Regions from separate parts of the Pseudarthrobacter sp. 05T312 genome, predicted to be linked through region 2. Evidence: riboswitches for the same ligand, from Rfam matches in the RefSeq annotation. Region 2 holds a riboswitch; the other holds the start of a gene.
What was found. A riboswitch is a leader RNA that binds a small molecule or an ion and turns the genes downstream of it on or off. The one in region 2 is predicted to bind glycine.

Region 1: linked by a shared signal. The riboswitch ahead of gcvP (aminomethyl-transferring glycine dehydrogenase) and the one ahead of gcvP (aminomethyl-transferring glycine dehydrogenase) in region 2 are both predicted to bind glycine.

Annotation. Positions count from the first base shown of each region.
Region 1 is NZ_JBFTLY010000026.1:20,829-33,905, reverse strand. Features, by position in the region: gene gcvP (aminomethyl-transferring glycine dehydrogenase) at 1-2,389, opposite strand, end outside; glycine riboswitch at 2,582-2,679, opposite strand; gene AC1DIP_RS21635 (TetR family transcriptional regulator) at 2,775-3,311, opposite strand; gene AC1DIP_RS21630 (MFS transporter) at 3,394-4,950, shown strand; gene AC1DIP_RS21625 (ferritin-like domain-containing protein) at 5,038-5,517, opposite strand; gene AC1DIP_RS21620 (amino acid permease) at 5,739-7,295, shown strand; gene AC1DIP_RS21615 (AMIN-like domain-containing (lipo)protein) at 7,365-7,913, opposite strand; gene AC1DIP_RS21610 (DUF4193 domain-containing protein) at 8,069-8,371, opposite strand; gene AC1DIP_RS21605 (hypothetical protein) at 8,464-8,667, opposite strand; gene AC1DIP_RS21600 (LacI family DNA-binding transcriptional regulator) at 8,744-9,760, opposite strand; gene araA (L-arabinose isomerase) at 9,804-11,324, opposite strand; gene AC1DIP_RS21590 (L-ribulose-5-phosphate 4-epimerase) at 11,371-12,099, opposite strand; gene araB (ribulokinase) at 12,096-13,077, opposite strand, start outside.
Region 2 is NZ_JBFTLY010000028.1:1,001-9,578, forward strand. Features, by position in the region: gene glyA (serine hydroxymethyltransferase) at 1-929, opposite strand, end outside; gene gcvH (glycine cleavage system protein GcvH) at 926-1,309, opposite strand; gene gcvT (glycine cleavage system aminomethyltransferase GcvT) at 1,357-2,469, opposite strand; gene gcvP (aminomethyl-transferring glycine dehydrogenase) at 2,471-5,353, opposite strand; glycine riboswitch at 5,507-5,606, opposite strand; glycine riboswitch at 5,918-6,015, shown strand; gene cycA (D-serine/D-alanine/glycine transporter) at 6,168-7,679, shown strand; gene purU (formyltetrahydrofolate deformylase) at 7,676-8,578, shown strand, end outside.

The DNA of each region.
Region 1 (13,077 bases), on a different contig from region 2:
CGCCTTCGCCGGTGTAGAGCACTGGGAAATACTCGTTCAGCCGGGCAGCGACGTAATTGGCTGCGAGCAGCGCGGACTTGGTGGCCTCGGTCAGGCCTTCGCCGCCCATGAGCTTCACGTACGCCCAGGAGATCGGCAGGACGCCGGCCGAACCGAAGCGGGAAGCCGAGATCGCGACCCCGTGGCCTTCCTCATGCGCTGCCTTGTTGGCGTCGCCGGGCATGAACGGTGCCAGGTGGGCCTTGGCTGCCACGGGTCCGACGCCGGGTCCGCCGCCGCCGTGGGGGATGCAGAAGGTCTTGTGCAGGTTCAGGTGGGAGACGTCGCCGCCGAACTTGCCGGGCTGGGCCAGGCCCACCAGGGCGTTCAGGTTGGCGCCGTCGATGTAGACCTGGCCGCCGGCCGCGTGCACGGCGTCGCAGACCTCACGGACGTCCCCGTCGTAGACGCCGTGGGTGGACGGGTACGTGATCATGATGCAGGACAGGACATCCTTGTGGGCCTCGATCTTGGCCGTCAGGTCATCGTGGTTGATGGTGCCGTCCGCTGCGGTGGCGACGACGACGACCTTCATGCCGGCCAGGACTGCCGAGGCGGCGTTGGTGCCGTGGGCGGAGGCGGGAATGAGGCAGACGTTGCGCTGCTCTTCCCCGCGGGAGTGGTGGTAGCCGCGGATGGCCAGCAGGCCGGCGAGCTCGCCCTGGGATCCGGCATTGGGCTGGATGGACACCTGGTCGTACCCGGTGATCGCGGTCAGGTCCGCCTCCAGGTCGGCAATCAGTTCACGCCAGCCTTCGGTCTGGGAGTCCGGGGCGAAGGGGTGGATGGAGGCGAACTCCGGCCAGGAGATGGCTTCCATCTCGGCGGTGGCATTCAGCTTCATGGTGCACGAGCCCAGCGGGATCATGGTGCGGTCCAGCGCCAGGTCCCGGTCCGACAGCTTCCGGATGTAGCGCAGCAGCTGGGTTTCAGACCGGTGCGTGTTGAACACCGGGTGCTGCAGGTAGTCGGAGGAACGTCCGACGGCGGCCTCCAGTCCGAAGCCTTCAGCCGCGGCAACGGAGGCCCCAAAGACGTCCGCGACGTCGGCGACGATGGCCGCCGTCGTGGTTTCGTCGAGCGAGATGCCCACGGTATCGGCGTCGATGGAACGCAGGTTGATGCCGCGCGCTTCGGCATCGGCGACAAGCGCGGCAGCGCGTCCGGGGACGCGGACGGTAAGGGTGTCGAAGAAGCTCGTGTGCAGCACCTCCACACCGGCAGCTGCCAGCGAGGCCGCCAGCACCCGGGCGTGGCCGTGCGTCGTTTCCGCGATCGCCTTCAGCCCGTCGGGGCCGTGGTAGACGGCGTACATCGAGGAGACGATGGCCAGCAGGGCCTGCGCGGTGCAGATGTTGGATGTGGCCTTTTCGCGGCGGATGTGCTGCTCGCGGGTCTGCAGCGCCAGGCGGTACGCGGGCACCCCTGCGTCGTCCTTGGACACCCCCACCAGGCGGCCGGGCAGCGACCGCTCCAGGCCCTTGCGGACAGCCATGTAGGCGGCGTGCGGGCCACCGAAGAACAACGGGACCCCGAAGCGCTGGGTGGAGCCGACGGCGATGTCGGCGCCCTGCTCGCCCGGAGGGGTGATCAGGGTCAGGGCCAGCAGGTCAGCGGCCACGGTGACCAGCGCGCCGCGTTCCTTCGCCGCCGCAATAGTGGCGGACTGGTCCCAGACCCGGCCGGAGGCGCCGGGCTGCTGGAGCACGATCCCGTTGATGTCGCCGTCGGGCAGGCCGTTGGACAGGTCGGCGACCTCAACCTCGAAGCCGAGCGCCTCGGCGCGGCCCTTGACGATGGCGATGGTCTGCGGCAGCACGTCGATGTCCAGGACAGTCTTGCCGTCCGCTGCAGGCTTGGCCTTGTTGGAGCGGCGCATCAGCAGCACGGCCTCGGCCACGGCGGTGGCTTCATCGAGCAGGGACGCGTTGGCGATGGGCAGGCCCACCAGGTCCTGGACCATGGTCTGGAAGTTCAGCAGCGCCTCGAGCCGGCCCTGGGAAATCTCGGGCTGGTACGGCGTGTAGGCGGTGTACCAGGCCGGGGCTTCCAGCACGTTCCGGCGGATCACTGCAGGCGTGACGGTGTCGTAGTAGCCCTGGCCGATCAGCTGCACGGCCGTTTTGTTCTTGGCGGCGAGCCGGCGGAGTTCTGCAAGCACCTCAACTTCACTGAGTGCGTCCTGCAGGCGGAGTGCGGTTTCCTGGCGGATGACCTTGGGGACGGCGGTATCGACCAGTGCGTCGACCGTGCCGTAGCCAACGGCCTTGAGCATGGTGTCGATGTCATCCTGGCGGCGTGCACCAATGTGGCGGTCGACGAAAGTGGTGGGGGCTGGGGTAACCGACACGAAGGAACTCCATTTTGTTCAGGCGGCGCAGGGTACGCCACAGCTATCCGGGTCCCTCCCCGCTCTGTATTGGACCTGAGAGTTTCCGCGTTGCCTGCCTGGGCAGGAACCGCTTGCACCGTCGGTGAGCACAACAGTCATGCCGGCCCCTTCACAGGGGAACGGAAGCTGCCTGCTGCTTTCCAGAGGTGCCTCGCCGCGGCGGTACAGGGGCCTGTGAGATTCCCGGGGAGGATTTGCTCCTACGGCGCCTGCCTGTGCTTCGGGCAGGACTCTCCCGCCGCAGATCAAAGGCTATTCATTTGTTGCGATCATGACGGCCGATGACAGCCCTCACAACTCTCCATTGTCCTACGCCCCAACCCCTCCGGGCAAATGGTCGGGGCTACCTGCGGAGCCGCTCCAGGGCGGCCAGGAGCTCCTCCACATCGGAACCGGCGCCCGCCTCCGGGGCAGGCCCCACGGACAGCATGGCGTTGAAGTACAGCCCGTCCCCCATGTACAGGACAGCCTTGGCCAGGCCGGGTCCAACATCCGCCGCAATCTCATCCAGCCACCGTCGCTGGATGGCGGCGAACCGGCGCCGCGTCTCTTCATGCGCCACCTCCGCCAGGCGGGTGGCCGCCACGATGACACGGTCCAGCGGAGTGTCTGCCCACACCGAAGAACGGATGAAGTAGGCCGCAGCCCCTTCATCGGCCGAAGCCATCGCGTCGGCGTCTGCCCGGGCCAGGCCCTCCAACCGGTCCAGCAGCACGGCAATCAATGCTTCCTTGTTGGGAAAGTGGTAGAGCAGGCCGCCCTTGGACACGCCGGCCTTGCGGGCCACGGCGTCAAGGGTGGCGGCGCGCTCCCCCACGTCGATCAGCAGGGACTCGAAGGCGTCGAGGACCGCATCACGGGCGACAGGCTTTCGGGGCATGCCTCCCATCATGCCCTCAGGCGGGTCCGAATCGGGAATATGCCAGTTTCAAACTATACCGTCCAGACGGTACAGTTATGGAATGACGACCTCCATCAGCCCCACAGCAGTCCACGGGGACGGCACCCCCACACGCCGCCCATGGCGCGACTGGCTTGCGCTCGGCCTGCTGATGTTTCCCGTCCTGCTGGTGGCGGTGGACAACACGGCACTGACCTTCGCACTTCCCGCCATCTCCCAGGCCCTGGAACCCGGCGGCGTGCAACTGCTGTGGATCGTTGACGCCTATCCGCTGGTCCTGGCCGGCCTGTTGGTGTCGATGGGCAGCCTCGGCGACCGGATCGGGCGGCGGCGCCTGCTGGTCATCGGCAGCCTGGGCTTCGCCGGACTGTCCGCCGCCACGGCCTTTGCGCCCACGCCTGAGTGGCTGATCGCCGGCCGGGCCGCGCTGGGGTTCTTCGGCGCCATGCTGATGCCGTCCACGTTGTCGCTGATCCGCAACATTTTCCCGGAGCCCAACCGCCGGCGACTGGCCGTGGCCATCTGGGCCGCGGGCTTTTCCGGCGGCGCCGCCCTGGGGCCGATACTGGGCGGATGGCTGGTGGAGCACTTCTGGTGGGGCGCCGTCTTCCTGGTATCGGTGCCGCTCATGCTCCCCCTGCTGGCGCTGGGTCCGGCCCTCATCCCGGAATCGAAGGACCCCGCGCCGGGCAGGGTGGATGTCGCCAGCATCGCGCTCTCCATGCTGGTCATGGTGCCCGTGGTCTACGGCATCAAAACAGTGGCCACCGAGGGTCCGGGCGCTGCCGGGCTGGGCAGCATTGCCTTCGGCCTGGCCATGGGCGTTGTGTTCGTGCGGCGCCAGCACCGGCTGGAGCACCCGCTGCTGGACATGTCCCTGTTCCGGAACAAGGTATTCAGCATGGCCATCAGCGCCAATATCCTGGCCCTGTTTTCCTTCAACGGCTTCATCCTTTTCCTTGCCCAGCACCTCCAGCTCATCGGAGGCATGACCCCGTCCGCGGCAGGCGTCGCAATGCTCCCCGCGCTGGCGGCCACGGTGGTGGCAGGCCTGGTGGTGGTGCCGCTGGTCCGCAAGGTCCGCCCGGGGTTTGTCGTGGCCGCGGGGCTGTCCTTCAGCGCCATTGGCTACAGCATGGTGGCCTTCGGAAGCCATGGCGGCGGATCCGCGATGCTGCTGGCCGCACTGCTGGTCCTGGCGCTGGGCGTGGGCACGGCGGAAACCATCTCGAACGACCTCATCCTCGACTCGGCCCCGCCGGCGAAATCAGGCGCTGCGGCGGCGATTTCCGAGACGGGCTACGAGGTGGGCTCGCTGCTGGGGACTGCGGTACTGGGCTCCATCCTGACGGCGTCCTACCACCAGCACCTGCGGTTGCCGGCAGGGCTGAAGGAAATGCTGCCCGGCAATTCGCTGCACAACGCCAGCGAAACGCTGGCCGGCGCGGTGGACGCAGCCAACCTGCTGCCGGCGCCGCTCGCCGGAGCCCTCAAGGACGCCGCGGCGGCCGCCTTCGATTCCGGAGTGCACGTCACGGCGGCAATCGGGCTGGTGCTCATGGCGACGGCGGCAGTGCTCGCCGGCGTCATCCTCCGCAAAGTGCCCAAAGCGGTTTAGCGGAACATCCGCAGTATTGCCCGGACAGCAGGCAGGCGTCCGGCACCGCGGGATCCCTCGGCGCCGGACGCCCGTGTGGACCGTCCGCTACTTGGAGTCGGCCGCGGTGACCTTGGCAGTGGGCTTCATGTTTTCCGCCTGCACCATCCAGGCAAACTGCTCCAGCCGGGCGATGAACTCGTGCAGGAGGTCCGCCGAGGTGGGGTCTTCCTCATCCACCTCATCGTGGACTTTGCGCATGGTTCCCACGGCCGCTTCCATGGCGGCTACGATCCGCTCGATGGCGTCCGCGGTGCTGATCAGCCCTTCCGGGAACTGGGCCAGGCTGGTGGTCTTGGCCACGGTGGAGCTGCGGCCGTCGGGAAGCGCGTGCAGGGCGCGCATGCGCTCGGCGGTGTCGTCGGCGAACTGGCGGGCAGCGTCCACGATCTCGTCAAGCTGCAGGTGGAGGTCGCGGAAGTTGGTGCCCACGATGTTCCAGTGCGCCTGCTTGCCCTGAACGTGAAGCTCGATCAGGTCCGCCAGGACGGCCTGCAGGTTATTGGTCAGTGTCGGTGAAGCTTTCATGCATCCTCCTCTATTGGTCCAGTACGGCAGACGCTACCAGCCGCGAACGGCGCGGCGGCAGGGCAAAAGGCAATTTCTCAGTGAGCTTACTAATTTCGAAAACCGGTCATAAACGAATGTTATTCATATTGCGTCTTGCATCACAGCCGGGCTGCCCCCATACTAAATGAACGCCATTCATATAGTGACCTCCGTCTCACAGCCTTCCAGAAAGTGGTGCCATGACAGAGACAATCCGCACCAGTACTGCCAAACCCGGCCCGCACGCGCACGCCCCCTCAGCGGACGGCGTCAGCGCCAAGGGACTCAAGGGCGGCCAGCTCGGGCTCCTGGCCGTCGTCGTCCTGGGCATCTCCACCATCGCCCCCGCCTATACCCTCACCAGCGCACTTGGTCCCACCGTCAATGAAGCCGGCCTCCAGCTGCCCGTCATCTTCCTCATCGGGTTCATTCCCATGATCCTGGTGTCGCTCGCCTACCGGGAACTCAACGCCGACTCCCCGGACAGCGGCACCACCTTCACCTGGGTGACCAAGGCCTTTGGCCCGTGGGTGGGCTGGATGGGCGGGTGGGGCCTGCTGGCCGCCAACATCATCGTGCTGTCCAACCTGGCCGGCGTCGCTGTCGACTTCTTCTACCTCTTCCTCTCCCAGCTCACCGGCTCCCCCGAACTGGCGGACCTCGCGGACAATAAGGCGTTGAACGTCATCACCTGCTTTGTTTTCGTGGCGCTGGCCGTCTGGGTGAGCTACCGCGGCCTGCACACCACCAAGCTGGTGCAGTACAGCCTGGTTGGCTTCCAGCTGCTGGTGCTGGGCCTGTTCGTGGCCATGGCCTTCGCCAACTGGTCCACCTCGGAAACGGCCATCCCGTTCAGCTGGGACTGGTTCGACGTCACCAAGATCGAGACGTTCGGACAGATCGCGGCCGGCATCTCCCTGTCGATCTTCGTGTACTGGGGCTGGGACGTCTGCCTGACGGTCAACGAGGAAACGGCCAACGGCAAGAAGACCGCCGGTGTGGCAGGCACCCTGACCGCCGTCATCGTCCTGGCCATCTACCTGCTGGTCAGCATCGCCACCATGATGTTCGCCGGCGTCGGCGACACCGGGAACGGGCTGAACAACGCCGAGAACCACGAGAACATCTTCACGGCGCTGGCCTCCCCCATCATGGGACCGTTTGCCATCCTGATGTCCCTCGCCGTGCTTTCCAGCTCCGCCGCGTCCCTGCAGTCGACCTTCATGTCGCCCTCGCGCAGCCTGCTGGCCATGGCCCACTACGGCGCGCTGCCCGAACCCTTCAGCCGCATCAGCAGGAAGTTCTCCACACCGGGCTTTGCCACCATCGCCGCCGGCGTCATGTCTGCGGGGTTCTACGCCGTCATGCATGTGGTCAGCGAGAACGTCCTGAACGACACCATCCTGGCCCTGGGCCTGATGATCTGCTTCTACTACGGCCTCACCGCCCTGGCCTGCACGTGGTACTTCCGCCACAGCCTGTTCAACAGCGTGCGGCACTTCATGTTCCGCCTGGTGTGCCCGGTGGTGGGCGGCGTGGGGCTGTTCGTCGTCTTCGTCCAGACCGCCATGGACAGCCTGGCACCTGAGTTTGGCAGCGGTTCAGAGGTGTTTGGCATAGGCCTGGTATTCATCCTGGGCGTCGGCATCCTGGCCCTGGGCGCCGTCGTCATGCTGGTCATGTCCCGTACGCACCCGGGCTTCTTCCGCGGCGAAACCCTCAAGCAGGACACCCCCGCACTGGTGGTTCCGGAATAACTTCCAACCCAAAAGGTGCCGCGCCCCACCGGGGCCCGGCACCTTTTTTGGTGTGACGACGACGGCTGGTCACCAGTAGTGCGCCACGTCGATGACCAGGCGCGCACCGGCGCCCGGACCGTCAAGGGTGAACACCCGGAACGGGAGGCGGGCACGGACGCCCAGGCCGATGGTGGTCTGGCCCTCGAAGCTTCCGGCCCAGACAACCTGGCGGAAGGTCTGGTATCCCGAAACGTTGGAAAGCCCGGCCTTGTCGGCGGGGGTGTAGGTGGGCTGGCCGTTGTCGTCGTAGGCCGGCGCTTTGACGACCACCTGCAACCGGGCGCCGCCCCGGGTGGGCACGATTGCGCCCGAGCCGTCCTGGATAATTTGCGGGACGTAGCGCACGGTGTAGCCGGGAGCCGGCACGCCGCCCAGGTCAACCACCAGCCGGTCAAAGCAATAGTGCTGGCCGGTCCGGACGTTCGTCACGGGCACGCGGCCCATGTCGCCGCCCGACTTCATCAGCGAACCCCAGGTGAGTCCGCAGTAGGGCGCCGCGGCGGCGGGGCCCTCCGCAACGATTCCCAGCCCGACAGCCAGCAGGATGGCCGCGAGCCAGATGGAGAACTTTTTCATTGTGGTGCCATCCAAAATAAGGGCTGTTGGATGCTTCCAGCGTAGGAGGGTTGGCGGGCTGAAACGAGGTCCATTTTGATAACGACGGCGTGCGGGGACAAAGCAGCGCCGGCCACCTCAGGGAGGTGGCCGGCGCCGGGAAAGACAGGAAAACTCTAGCCTTCGCACTCGCGGCAGTACTTCAGGCCATCCTTTTCACGGGCGACCTGCGACCGGTGGCGGACCAGGAAGCACGATGCGCAGGTGAACTCGTCAGACTGCTCGGGAACCACGATGACCGTCAGTTCCTCATTGGACAGATCGGCGCCGGGCAGGTCGATACCTTCAGCGGTGTCGTTCTCGTCGACATCGATAACCGCGGTCTGCGCGTTGCCGCTCCGTGATGCCTGAAGGGCCTCGAGGGAGTCGGCCGGCGACTCTTCTTCCTGCTTGCGTGGAGCATCGTAATCGGTAGCCATAGCATGTTCACTTTCGTTGCTGCGCAGCGCCATTTCAGGCACCTCAGTGAAGCAGTTTAGGGCATGATCCCGCTACCGGCGCAATAGTGTGCTCAACCAGACATTCCACCGGTTTCGGGCACCGTTCCCGCATGCCCGGCCCTGGCGTGGGCCGCCCCGATGGACACCCCGCTCAATGCCGGCAGCCATCCCCACCGGGTGGCATCGGCCATGGCGCCGGCGGCACTCGATTCGGAGTCGAACGTGACGGAATCCAGCAGCCAGTTGCGGAGCCGTGTGAGCAAGGTAGCGGTCATGCCTGAAAACTACGCAGTTATTGTTGTGGCCACGTTTCGCGCGGGTCTCCCGCTGATTAATTCGGCGCCCGCCACGTCACGGGACAGGCGGCGCCGTACTGCTGCGCACGATGAGCTCGGGCTCCACCACCAGGGTCCGCGGCCCGTCCCGACCGTCGAACGCGGTGAGCATCATGTCCATGCACCGCCGGCCCAGTTCTTCAAAGTCCTGCCGGACCACCGTCAATGGCGGACTGAAGTAGCCCGCCTCCGGCTGGTCGTCGAAACCCACCACCGAGAGGTCCTGCGGCACCCTGACGCCCGCCTCGTTCAGGGCACGCAGGACGCCAAGGGCCATCTGGTCGTTGCCGACGAAAAGGGCCGTGGCCCGGCGGCCGGCAGCCAGCCGCCGGCCGATCCCGTAGCCGCTGCCCGCGCTCCAGTCACCCTCGGTGATCAGGTCCGCCTCGAGCCCGGCGGATTCCAGGGCATGCCGCCAACCCTCGGCGCGGGCTACGGCGTCGATCCAGTCCTGCGGACCCGCAACGTGTCCAATCCGTACGTGCCCCTGGCTGATGAGATGTTCCACCGCCAGTTCGGCGCCGCGCCGCTGGTCCACCTTGACGCCGCCCACGCTGTCGTTCCCCTCCGGTCCCACGGCCACCACCGGCACTCCGATCGGCAGTTCCGCCAAGGCAGCCAGCGTTTCCAGGTGCGGAACGATTACCACGATCCCGTCCACCGACTGGTCCAGGAAGTGCCGGACGGCGTCCAGGATCGCGTCCCGGGTGACCTCGCGCAGCGCCGCGACGCTGACGAAGTAGCCCGCATCCCGCGCAGCCCGTTCCACGCCCAGCAGGGTGTTGGCCGGGCCGTATTGCGAAAGCTCGCTGCCCAGGACGCCGATGATCTGCGAGCGCCGGGTGACCAGGCTCCGGGCGGCAGAGTTGCGGCGGTAGCCGAGGTCGGCAATCGCCGCTTCCACCTTCCGCCGGGTGCCGGGACTTACGTTGGGGTGGTTGTTGACCACCCGTGAAACGGTCTGGTGCGATACCCCGGCACGTTCCGCCACGTCCTCAAGCCTGGGCAGCCGCGGCGGGACGCTGGCCGTCACGGGGTTCCCGTCCCTGGCCGCCGCCGGGACCTTTGCCACCTGATCAGATCCCGCCGGCGAGTTTGTAGTAGGCGGCGTTCCAGTTCAGGTCCTTTTTGAACTGGCGGATAGTGGTGTCCTGGTCGATGGTGAGCAGTTCGGTCTTGGCTATTTCGGCGAAGTCCTCGAAGACGTCCATGCCCACCTGGGTGGAGAGCACGGTGTGGTGGGCTGCCCCGGCGGTGAGCCACGCCGCGGCCGAGGTGGCGAAGTCCGGCTGGGGCTCCCAGAGTGCGCGGGCCACGGGGAGGTTGGGCAGCGGCTGGTCGAGCGGGACCACGTTGACGGCGTTGGCCACCAGGCGGAACCGGTCCCGCATGTCGGACAGGGCGACGACGACGCCCGGGGACGCGTCGGCGTCGAACACCAGCCGGACGGGGTCTTCCTTGCCGCCGATGCCCAGCGGGTGGATTTCCAGCCGCGGCTTTGCTGCCGTCAGGGAAGGGCAGACTTCGAGCATGTGGGCGCCGAGGATCTTTTCGGACCCGGGTTCCAGGTGGTAGGTGTAGTCCTCCATGAGGGAGGCGCCGCCGGGCAGGCCGGCGCCCATCACCTTGGCGGCCCGGACCAGGATGGCGGTCTTCCAGTCGCCTTCGGCGCCGAACCCGTAACCGGCGGCCATGAGCCGCTGCACGGCGAGTCCGGGCAGCTGGCGGAGGGCGCCAAGGTCCTCGAAGGACGTGGTGAACGCCGCGGAGCCGTTGCCTTCAAGGAAGGACCGCAGGCCCAGTTCGATCCGGGCGCCGTAGCGCAGCGAGTCGTGCCGGGCCGCGCCTGCGCGGAGCTCCGGCACGACGTCGTAAAGGTCCTCGTACTCGGCCACCAGGGCGTCGACGTCGGACTCTGCAGCGCCACGGACGGCGTCGGCGAGCTCGTTGACGGACCAGGTGTTGACCGCGACGCCGAAGCGCAGCTCGGCCTCGGTCTTGTCGCCTTCAGTGACGGCGACGTTGCGCATGTTGTCGCCAAAGCGGGTGAGCCTCAGGGTGCGGACGGCTGCCCAGCCCGCGGCAGCACGCTGCCACGATCCCACCTGGCGGGCCACTTCGGGGTTGGAGACGTGGCCGACGACGGTCTTCCGGGCGATGCCCAGGCGGGACTGGATGTAGCCGAACTCGCGGTCGCCGTGGGCGGCCTGGTTCAGGTTCATGAAGTCGAAGTCGATGTCCGCCCAGGGCAGGTCCCGGTTGGCTTGGGTGTGCAGGTGCAGCAGGGGCTTCCGCAGCAGGTCCAGGCCCTGGATCCACATCTTGGCCGGGCTGAAGGTGTGCATCCAGGCCGTCACGCCGATGACCGAGTCATCCGAGTTAGCCTCCAGTGCGGTGCGGCGGATGGCATCGGAATCGGTCAGGACCGGCTTCCACACGATGCGCACGGGCACCGCGGAGGAGGCATTGAGCTGGTTGGCGATCTCCTGCGACTGGGCCGCCACCTGCTTGAGGACCTCCTCGCCGTAGAGGTGCTGGCTGCCGGTCAGGAACCAGACTTCGTAGCCGTCGAGGGAAGTGGTCGCAGCGGTGCTCATGAATTCTCCTGGAAAGATTTTCTGGCCGGTTGGTGGCCGGTGCTTGTTATTGGCCGTAGACGTTCTGGTAGCGGGCGTAGAGGGAGTCGATGTGGGCCTGGTCAATGGGCAGCGGCTCGCCCAGCTGCCGGGAAATGTGCACGGTGCGCGCCACTTCCTCGCACATGACGGCGGCCTTGACGGCGGAGCGGGCATCCTTGCCGATGGTGAACGGGCCGTGGTTCTGCATCAGGACCGCCGGGGACGTGGAATTCTTCAGCGTCTCCACGATTCCGTGCCCAATCGAGTCGTCGCCGATCAGCGCGAACGGGCCCACCGGGATCGAGCCGCCGAACTCGTCCCCCATCATGGTGAGCACGCAGGGGATGGCCTCGCCCCGGGCAGCCCAGGCGGTGGCGTACGTGGAATGCGTGTGCACCACCCCGCCCACCTCCGGCATGTGCCGGTACACGTAGGCGTGCGCGGCGGTGTCCGACGACGGCGACAGCGCGGGATTGCCCCAGTCCACCGTGCCGCTGCCGCCCACGTTGGTGCCCCTGACCGGGGTGCCATACAGGTCGGTCACGATCATCTGCTCCGGGGTGAGCTCCTGGTACGAGACACCGGACGGCTTGATCACCATGAGGTCGGTGCCCGGCACCCGCGCCGAAACGTTGCCCGCCGTCCACACCACCAGGCCATACCGGGTCAGCTCGGCGTGCAGGGCGCACACCTCCGCCCGGATCCGGGCGATGGTTTCCAGAAGGCCGGTTCCGGCACCTGTCCCGGCGGTCATGCTGACACCCACACCGGTGATTCGGATACGGAGCCTGCTGCAGGCTGGGCCGTCTGGGCGGCTTTGCGCTGGATGGCCTTGAGCCGGTGCATGACGTCGTTGCCGCCCCTGCCGAAGTAGTCGTGGAGGGCCTTGTATTCCTGGAACAGTTGTTCGTAGGCGGCCGCGTTTTCCGGGATGGGGGTGTAGACCTCGCCGGGCTCGGCGCCCATGGCCGCGGCGGCTTCACGGATGTCCGCGTATTCTCCCGCTGCGACGGCGGCATGGATGGCTGAGCCCAGTGCCGGTCCCTGTTCCGAGCCGATGGTGGACAGCTGGAGCCCGGTGGCATCGGCGTAGATCTGCATCAGGAGCCGGTTCTTCAACAGGCCACCGGCCACGATGAATTCCTTGACCGGGACTCCGGCGTCACGGAAGGCGTCCACGATGGTGCGGGTTCCAAAGGCTGTGGCTTCCAGGAGGGCGCGGTAGGTGTCCTCGGGCCTGGTGGCCAGGGTTTGGCCCACCACCATGCCCGAAAGCTCGTGGTCCACCAGGACCGAGCGGTTGCCCGAATGCCAGTCGAGTGCGATCAGTCCGTGCTCCCCGATGGCCTGGCGGGAGGCCAGTTCGGTCAGGTACTCGTGGATCCCCAGTCCGGAGTCCTTGGCAGCCTGGTGGTATTCGGGCGGGACGCCGTACTTCGTGAACCAGCCGAAAATGTCGCCCACGCCTGACTGTCCGGCCTCGTAGCCCCACAGGCCCGGCACGATGCCACCATCAACGGCACCGCACATACCCGGCACCTCGCGCAGCTCACTGCCGTTCATGACGTGGCAGGTGGAGGTGCCCATGATCGCCACCAGCTGGCCGGGTTCGACGGCCTTCGCGGCCGGGGCGGTGACGTGCGCGTCAACGTTTCCCACGGCCACCGCGATGCCCTCCGGCAGCCCGGTCCAGGCAGCGGCCTCCGCCGTCAGGGTGCCGGCGGCATCGCCC
Region 2 (8,578 bases):
ATGGATGCGCCGAGCAGGACGCGTTCCTGCCTTTCCTTGAATTCGGGGGACGCCGCGATCTTGAACGCGACGGCCTTGCCGGCAATGACGTGCTCAAGGGGGCCGCCCTGCTGCCCGGGGAACACGGCCGAGTTGATCTTCTTGGCAATGTCGGCGTCGTTGGAGAGGATGATGCCACCGCGCGGACCGGCGAGGGTCTTGTGGGTGGTGGAAGTGACCACGTGGGCGTGCGGGACCGGGCTGGGGTGCAGCCCGGCTGCCACCAGTCCGGCGAAGTGCGCCATGTCCACCATGAGGTAGGCACCCACGAGGTCGGCGATGCGGCGGAACTCCGCGAAGTCCAGCTGGCGGGCGTAGGCCGACCAGCCGGCCACGATGAGCTGCGGCTTCGTTTCCAGCGCCAGCCGTTCCACCTCTGCCATGTCAATGGTGTGGGTGTCTTCGCGGACCTGGTACGGGACCACGTTGTAGAGCTTGCCGGAGAAGTTGATCTTCATGCCGTGGGTCAGGTGGCCACCGTGGGCCAGGTTCAGGCCCATGATGGTGTCGCCGGGCTTGATCAGCGCGTGCATCACCGAGGCGTTGGCCTGGGCGCCGGAGTGCGGCTGTACGTTCGCGAACCCGGCACCGAAGAGCACCTTGACCCGGTCGATCGCGAGCTGCTCGGTGACGTCCACGTGCTCGCAGCCACCGTAATAGCGCTTGCCCGGGTAGCCTTCGGCGTACTTGTTGGTCAGGACGGAGCCCTGCGCCTGCATGACCGCCACGGCAGTGTGGTTCTCGGAAGCGATCATTTCCAGGCCCTCACGCTGGCGGCCCAGTTCGTCGTTGATCTTGACGGCGATTTCGGGGTCCAACGCGGACAGGTCGGCGTTGAGGCTCGGGGAGACTACCTGCTCGAACACTGCGGTGTCAGCGGGGGCACTCACAGTTCGCCACCGTTTGCTTCGGCGTATTCCTCTGCGGACAGCAGCGGGCCCTCTTCGGTGACGGTGACCTTGAAGAGCCAGCCGGCGCCGTACGGGTCGTTGTTGATCACGGCAGGGTCGCTGACGACGTCGTCGTTGACTTCCGTGACCACGCCCGTGACGGGGGAGTAGAGGTCCGAGACGGACTTGGTGGACTCGATCTCGCCACAGGTCTCGCCTGCGGTCACCGTGGAGCCAACCTCGGGCAGGTCCACGTAGACAATGTCGCCCAGTGCCTCGGCGGCAACAGCGGACACGCCCACTACGGACGGGCCGGAGCCGTCGGCGGCGATCCATTCGTGCTCGGCGGAGTACTTCAGTTCAGCGGCAACTTTAGCCATGGTGTTTTTCCTTAAGTTTGGTGTTCAAGAGTGGGGAAGCGCCGAGGCTACTTTTGACGCTTGTAGAACGGCAGGGCGATGACCTCGAACGGCTCTGCCTTGCCGCGCAGGTCGACGTCGAGGGCGGTGCCGAGTTCGGCGTGCTCGACGTCGACGTAGGCCATGGCGATCGGGTAGCCGAGGGTGGGGCTGGGCTGGCCGGAGGTCACTTCGCCCACGACGTTGCCGTCCTTGAGGACCGGGTAGCCGCCACGGCCGGCGCGGCGTCCGAGGCCCTTCAGGCCCACGAGCTTGCGCTTGGAACCGGCTTCCTTGGCAGCTTCGAGGGCGGAGCGGCCCACGAAGTCGCCTTCCTTGGACTTGAGCGCCACAACGGGGCCCAGGCTGGCGTCGAACGGTGAACGCTCGAGCGAGAGCTCGTTGCCGTAGAGCGGCATGCCGGCCTCCAGGCGCAGCGAGTCGCGGGAAGCGAGGCCGCACGGAATGATTCCGAATTCTTCGCCGGCCTCGGCCACCTTGGCCCACAGGTCAGCGGCGTCCTCGTTCGCGATGAACAGTTCGAAGCCGTCTTCGCCGGTGTAACCGGTGCGGGCCAGGATGACGTCCTGGCCTGCGATGGTCAGCTCGTTGAACGCGTAGTACTTCAGGTCGGTGACCAGTGCGTGCTGGGCCTCGTCCGTCAGCTTCAGCAGGATGGCCTCGGCCTTGGGACCCTGGACGGCGATCAGCGAGGTTGCCGCGGAGGCGTCCTCCACCTTCACGTCGAAGCCCGCAGCGCGCTCCGCCAGGGCGGCGGCGACGGTGGGTGCGTTGCCTGCGTTGGGGACCACGAGGTACTTCCCGTCACCGAAACGGTAGACGATCAGGTCATCGATGATGCCGCCGTCGGCGTTGCAGATAAGCGAGTACTTGGCCTTGCCGTCCGCGATGGCGGACAGCTTGCCCACCAGGGCGTAGTCCAGGAAGGCGCCGGCCTGCGGACCCGTGACCCAGACTTCGCCCATGTGGGAGAGGTCGAACAGGCCCGCAGCTTTGCGGACGGCGTGGTGCTCGGCCAGTTCAGAGCTGTACTTGAGCGGCATCTGCCAGCCACCGAAGTCGGTGAAGGAGGCGCCCAGTTTCTTGTGCTCTTCGTAGAGAGCCGTGTAGTTCTCAGTCATGTCAGTCTTCCAATCCGGTGGTTGAGCCAGCCGAAACTTCAAACTCGGACAGCGGCGGGCAGGAGCAGATGAGGTTCCGGTCTCCACCGGCGCCGTCGATGCGGCCCACCGGCGGGAAGTACTTGTCCTGCTTGAGGTGGTGGACGGGGAAGACAGCCTGCTCACGGCTGTACTGGCGGGTCCATTCGGAGTTCACGACGGCGGACGCGGTGTGGGGTGCGTTGCGCAGCGGTGAGTCCTGGACAGTGAAGTCGCCGTTGGCTACCTGGTCGATTTCCTTGCGGATGGTGATCATGGCCTCGATGAAGCGGTCGATCTCGGCCAGGTCCTCGGACTCGGTGGGCTCCACCATCAGCGTGCCGGCGACCGGGAACGCCAGGGTGGGGGCGTGGAAACCGAAGTCGATGAGGCGCTTGGCCACGTCCTCTGCGGTGACGCCCGTCTTGGCAGTGAGGTCGCGCAGGTCCAGGATGCACTCGTGCGCAACGAGCCCGCCTTCACCGGTGTAGAGGACCGGGAAGTACTCGTTCAGGCGCACGGCCACGTAGTTCGCCGCGAGCAGGGCTGCCTTGGTGGCCTCGGTGAGCCCTTCGCCGCCCATGAGCTTCACGTACGCCCAGGAAATCGGCAGGACGCCGGCGGAGCCAAAGTTCGAGGCGCTGATGGCCACGCCGTGGCCTTCCTGGTGCGCTGCCTTGTTGGCGTCGCCGGGCATGAACGGTGCCAGGTGGGCCTTGGCCGCCACGGGTCCGACGCCGGGTCCGCCGCCGCCGTGCGGGATGCAGAAGGTCTTGTGCAGGTTCAGGTGGGAGACGTCGCCGCCGAACTTGCCGGGCTGGGCCAGGCCCACCAGGGCGTTCAGGTTGGCGCCGTCAACGTAGACCTGGCCGCCGGCAGCATGGACAGCCTCGCAGATCTCGGTCACGTCCGCGTCGTAGACACCGTGGGTGGACGGGTAGGTGATCATGATCGCCGAGAGGACGTCCTTGTTCGCCTCGATCTTCGCGTACAGGTCCTCGTGGTCGATCGTGCCGTCCGCGGCGGTGGCGACGACGACGACCTTCATGCCGGCCAGGACTGCGGAGGCGGCATTGGTGCCGTGGGCGGAGGCGGGGATCAGGCAGACGTTGCGCTGGGTGTCGCCGTTGGCACGGTGGTAGCCGCGGATGGCCAGCAGGCCGGCGAGCTCGCCCTGGGATCCGGCGTTGGGCTGGAGGGACACCTGGTCGTAGCCGGTGATTTCCGCAAGGTCGGCTTCCAGGCCGCTGATCAGTTCACGCCAGCCCTCGGTCTGGGAGTCCGGGGCGAAGGGGTGGATGGAGGCGAACTCGGGCCAGGAGATGGCTTCCATCTCGGCGGTGGCGTTCAGCTTCATGGTGCACGAGCCCAGCGGGATCATGGTGCGGTCCAGCGCGAGGTCCCGGTCGGACAGCCTGCGGATGTAGCGCAGCAGCTGGGTTTCGGAACGGTGGGTGTTGAACACCGGGTGCTGCAGGTACTCGGAGGTGCGGAGCACCTCTGCGGGCAGCTCGAAGCCCTCGGCGTCCACCACCGGCCCGCCACCGAAGGCGACGGCGATCGCGGACAGGATTTCCGGCGTCGTGGTTTCATCCGTGGAGACACCGATGGTGTCCGCGTCGATGTAGCGCAGGTTGATGCCGCGTGCTTCAGCCGCGGTGATGACCTTGGCGGCCTTGCCGGGAACGGAGACCGTGACCGTGTCGAAGAAGGTCTCGGTGGCCAGTTCCCGTCCGGCGACCTTGAGGGTGGTGGCGAGGACGCGGGCGTTGTTGTGCACGCGCTCGGCGATGGCCTTCAGTCCGTCCGGGCCGTGGTAGACGGCGTAGAAGGAGGACACGATGGCCAGCAGGGCCTGCGCGGTGCAGATGTTGGACGTGGCCTTCTCGCGGCGGATGTGCTGCTCGCGGGTCTGGAGTGCCAGGCGGTAGGCGGGCAGGCCGGCGTCGTCCTTGGACACACCCACCAGGCGGCCGGGCATGGAACGCTCCAGGCCCTTGGCGACGGCCATGTAGGCGGCGTGCGGGCCACCGAAGAACAGCGGTACGCCGAAACGCTGCGTGGAGCCGACGGCGATGTCGGCGCCCTGCTCACCGGGAGGGGTGATCAGGGTCAGGGCCAGCAGGTCAGCGGCAACCGTGACCAGCGCGCCGCGTTCCTTGGCCTCGGCGATGACGCCTGCGTGGTTGAAGACGCGGCCGGAGACGCCGGGCTGCTGGAGCACGATCCCGTTGATCGCGCCTTCAGGGAGGCCCTTGGACAGGTCGGCGACCTCAACCTCGAAGCCGAGCGCCTCGGCGCGGCCCTTGACGATGGCGATGGTCTGCGGCAGCACGTCGGCGTCCAGGACGGTCTTGCCGTCGCGGGCGTCCTTGTTCTTGTTGGCGCGGCGCATCATCAGCACGGCTTCGGCCACGGCGGTGGCTTCATCCAGCAGCGAGGCGTTGGCGATGGGCAGGCCCACGAGATCCTGGACCATGGTCTGGAAGTTCAGCAGCGCCTCGAGCCGGCCCTGGGAAATCTCGGGCTGGTACGGCGTGTAGGCGGTGTACCAGGCCGGGGCTTCCAGCACGTTCCGGCGAATCACTGCAGGCGTGACGGTGTCGTAGTAGCCCTGCCCGATCATCTGGACAGCGGTCTTGTTCTTGGCGGCGAGCCGGCGCAGTTCCGCAAGCACCTCAACCTCGCTCAGGGCGCCCTTGAGCGCGAGCGGCTTGGACTGGCGGATCGAATTGGGGACAGCGATGTCCACCAAACCGTCAACGCTGTCGTAGCCAACGGCCTTGAGCATGGTGTCGACGTCAGCCTGGCGGCGCGCACCAATGTGCCGGTCCGCGAAGGCAGACGGTTGGGATTGAATCGTCATGAGGAACTCCAGGTTTGGCCGGCCACGGGTGGCTCGGCATGGATCGGGTCCCTCCCCGCTCTGTATTGGACCTGAGAGATTCCGCAAACCCAGCAAAGGCCTGCTTGCACCGTCGGTGAGTGCCGCCGGAGCAGCACTGCTTTCCAGAGTCGCCTCGCCGTGACGGTACATGGGCCTGAGAGATTCCTGGGGAGGATTTGCTCCTACGGCGCCTGCCCGGTGATGGCCGGGAGAACTCTCCCGCCACAGCTCGAAAGGCTTATTGAAATGTGGGTGATTCGGCTCACAAGTTACAGGATGGCGGCCCCGGGGAGCAAATCGGTCCGTCATGAAGCACGCCGGCGGGACCGTTACGCAGGTGCTGTCATGGCGGGCTTGACTTTTGTTCGTGACCGACGCCACACTGAACCCCGTGATCCGGCCGGGCAGCGGAACTGGCCCAAAGAACGCTGGGCGCTCCGTCGCCGGCTGTGATTGCCGGAGGCCCAAAAATGCGCCGTGCGGCTTGAAGTCCACAGCGGATGCACTCCGATAACTGAACACTGATTTACCAATCAACGCTTTTGACCTGCGGCGGGAGAGCCCTGCCGGTACGTTCAGCAGGCGCCGTAGGAGCAAACCCTCCCCAGGAAACTCTCAGGCCCACGTACCGCCGCGGTGAGGCAACTCTGGAAAGCAGCCAGGCCCTGTCCTGGCTCACCGACGGTGCAAGCACGCCATCCGGCGCGTGGAAACTCTCAGGTCCCAGACAGAGCGGGGAGGAAATCCAATCTTTGCGACACCCCGGGTGCCGCTCGAACGATGGAGTTCCTCAATGACGACCCATTCCCCGACGTCCCCCGGCGGCGGAGCCCCGCACCTGGAGCGGCAGCTCAGCAACCGCCACATCCAACTGATCGCCATCGGCGGCGCAATCGGCACCGGCCTGTTCATGGGTTCCGGAAAGACCATTTCGGCAGCCGGCCCCTCGGTGATCTTCGTGTACATGATCATCGGCTTCATGCTGTTCTTCGTCATGCGTGCCATGGGAGAACTGCTGCTCAGCAACCTCAACTACAAGTCCTTCAGCGATTTCGCCGCAGACCTACTGGGCCCCTGGGCCGGCTTCTTCACGGGCTGGACCTACTGGTTCTGCTGGGTCATCACCGGCATCGCCGATGTCATTGCCATCGCAGGCTACTCCCGTGAACTGTGGCCCGGGGTGCCCCTGTGGATCCCCGGCCTGGCCACCGTGGCCATCCTGCTCCTGCTGAACCTCACCACCGTCAAGGCCTTTGGCGAGACGGAGTTCTGGTTCGCATTGATCAAGATCGTTGCCATTGCCGCCCTGATCATCGTTGGCCTGTTCATGATCTTCTCCGGTTTCCAGTCCGACGCCGGCCCTGCCACCTTCACCAACCTGTGGAGCCACGGCGGATTCTTCCCGAACGAGTTCATGGGCTTCGTGGCCGGCTTCCAGATCGCCGTCTTCGCCTTCGTGGGCATCGAACTGGTGGGCACCACCGCCGCCGAGGCCAAGAACCCTGAGCGGAACCTGCCCAAGGCCATCAACTCCATCCCCATCCGCGTGCTGCTCTTCTACGTAGGTGCCCTCATCATCCTGATGGCTGTCACCCCCTGGACCGAGTTCAGGGCAGGCCACAGCCCGTTCATCGCCATGTTTTCCCTGGCGGGCCTGGGTGCCGCGGCCACCGTGGTCAACCTCGTGGTGCTGAGCTCCGCAATGTCCTCCGCCAACTCCGGCATCTACTCCACCTCGCGTATGGTCTTTGGCCTTGCCCAGGAAGGCGACGCTCCGGACGTCTTTGGCAAACTGTCCCGCCGGCAGGTGCCCCAGAACGCACTGTTCCTCTCCTGCGTGCTGCTGCTGTCCGGCGTCGTCCTCATGTATGCGGGCCAGGACGTGGGCAAGGCCTTCGACATGGTGACCACCGTCTCCGCCGTCTGCTTTGTCTTTGTCTGGTCGATCATCCTGGCCAGCTACATCGCCTTCCGCCGCCGCCGGCCGCACCTGCATGAAGCATCGAAGTTCAAGATGCCCGGCGGTGTTGCCATGGTCTGGGTGGTCTTCGCCTTCTTCGGCTTCGTGATCTGGACCCTCACCACCCAGCCGGACACCCTGGTGGCCCTGCTGGTCACCCCGGTCTGGTTCATCCTGCTGGGCGCTGCGTGGTTCATCCTCCGCCGCCGGCCCGCACACCAGGCCCGTTTTGCCACGTTCCAGGCTGAACTGCAGGCTGACCAGGACTTCACCGACGCCGCATCCGGCAAGGCTGTCCGTCCGGGTGCCGCCGCAGAAGCGGGGGAAGAGCGGGTCAAGCGGTGATCGGCACGGAAGCCCGCACGTCGCAGGCCGGCACGGCCGCGGCCGGGCAGCTCCAGTCCCTGGTGCCGGAAACGGGCAACGAATTCGTGCTGACGTTCCATTGCCCGGATGCCCTTGGCATTGTCCAGGCGGTGGCGGCGTACCTGCTGGAGCAGGAATGCTACATCGTGGACATCAAACAGTTTGGCGACAGGGCAAGCGGCCGGTTCTTCATGCGCGTCCACGTCACCTCACAGGTGGAGGTGGAACTCGACCTCCTCCGGGCCGGTTTTGAACAGGTGGCCCAGGAATGGCAGATGGATTGGCGCCTGGAACGCCACGGCCGCAAGCAGCCCATCCTGGTGATGGTGTCCAAGTACGACCACTGCCTCAACGACCTCCTGTTCCGCGCCCGCAGCGGTGAGTTGCCCGTCCGGATTGCCGCCGTGGTGTCCAACCACCCGGACCTGGAACCCCTGGCCGCCTGGCACGGTGTTCCGTTCCACCACATCCCGGTCACGCCGGACACCAAGGCGGAAGCCGAGGATCGCCTGCTGGAGCTGGTGGACCAGTACGCCGTTGAACTGGTGGTGCTGGCCCGCTACATGCAGGTGCTCAGCGATGAAGCCACTACGCGCCTTAGCGGCAAGGCCATCAACATCCACCATTCGTTCCTGCCCAGCTTCAAGGGGGCAAAGCCGTACCACCAGGCCTATGAACGGGGTGTCAAGACGGTGGGTGCCACTGCCCATTACATCAACTCGGAACTGGACGAAGGGCCGATCATTTCGCAGCAGGTCATCGAAGTGGACCACACGTATTCCGCTTCGGACCTGGTTGCGGTTGGCCGCGACGCCGAATGCAAGGCGCTCACGAATGCCGTCCGCTGGCACGCTGAGGGGCGGATAGTCCTCTCCGGC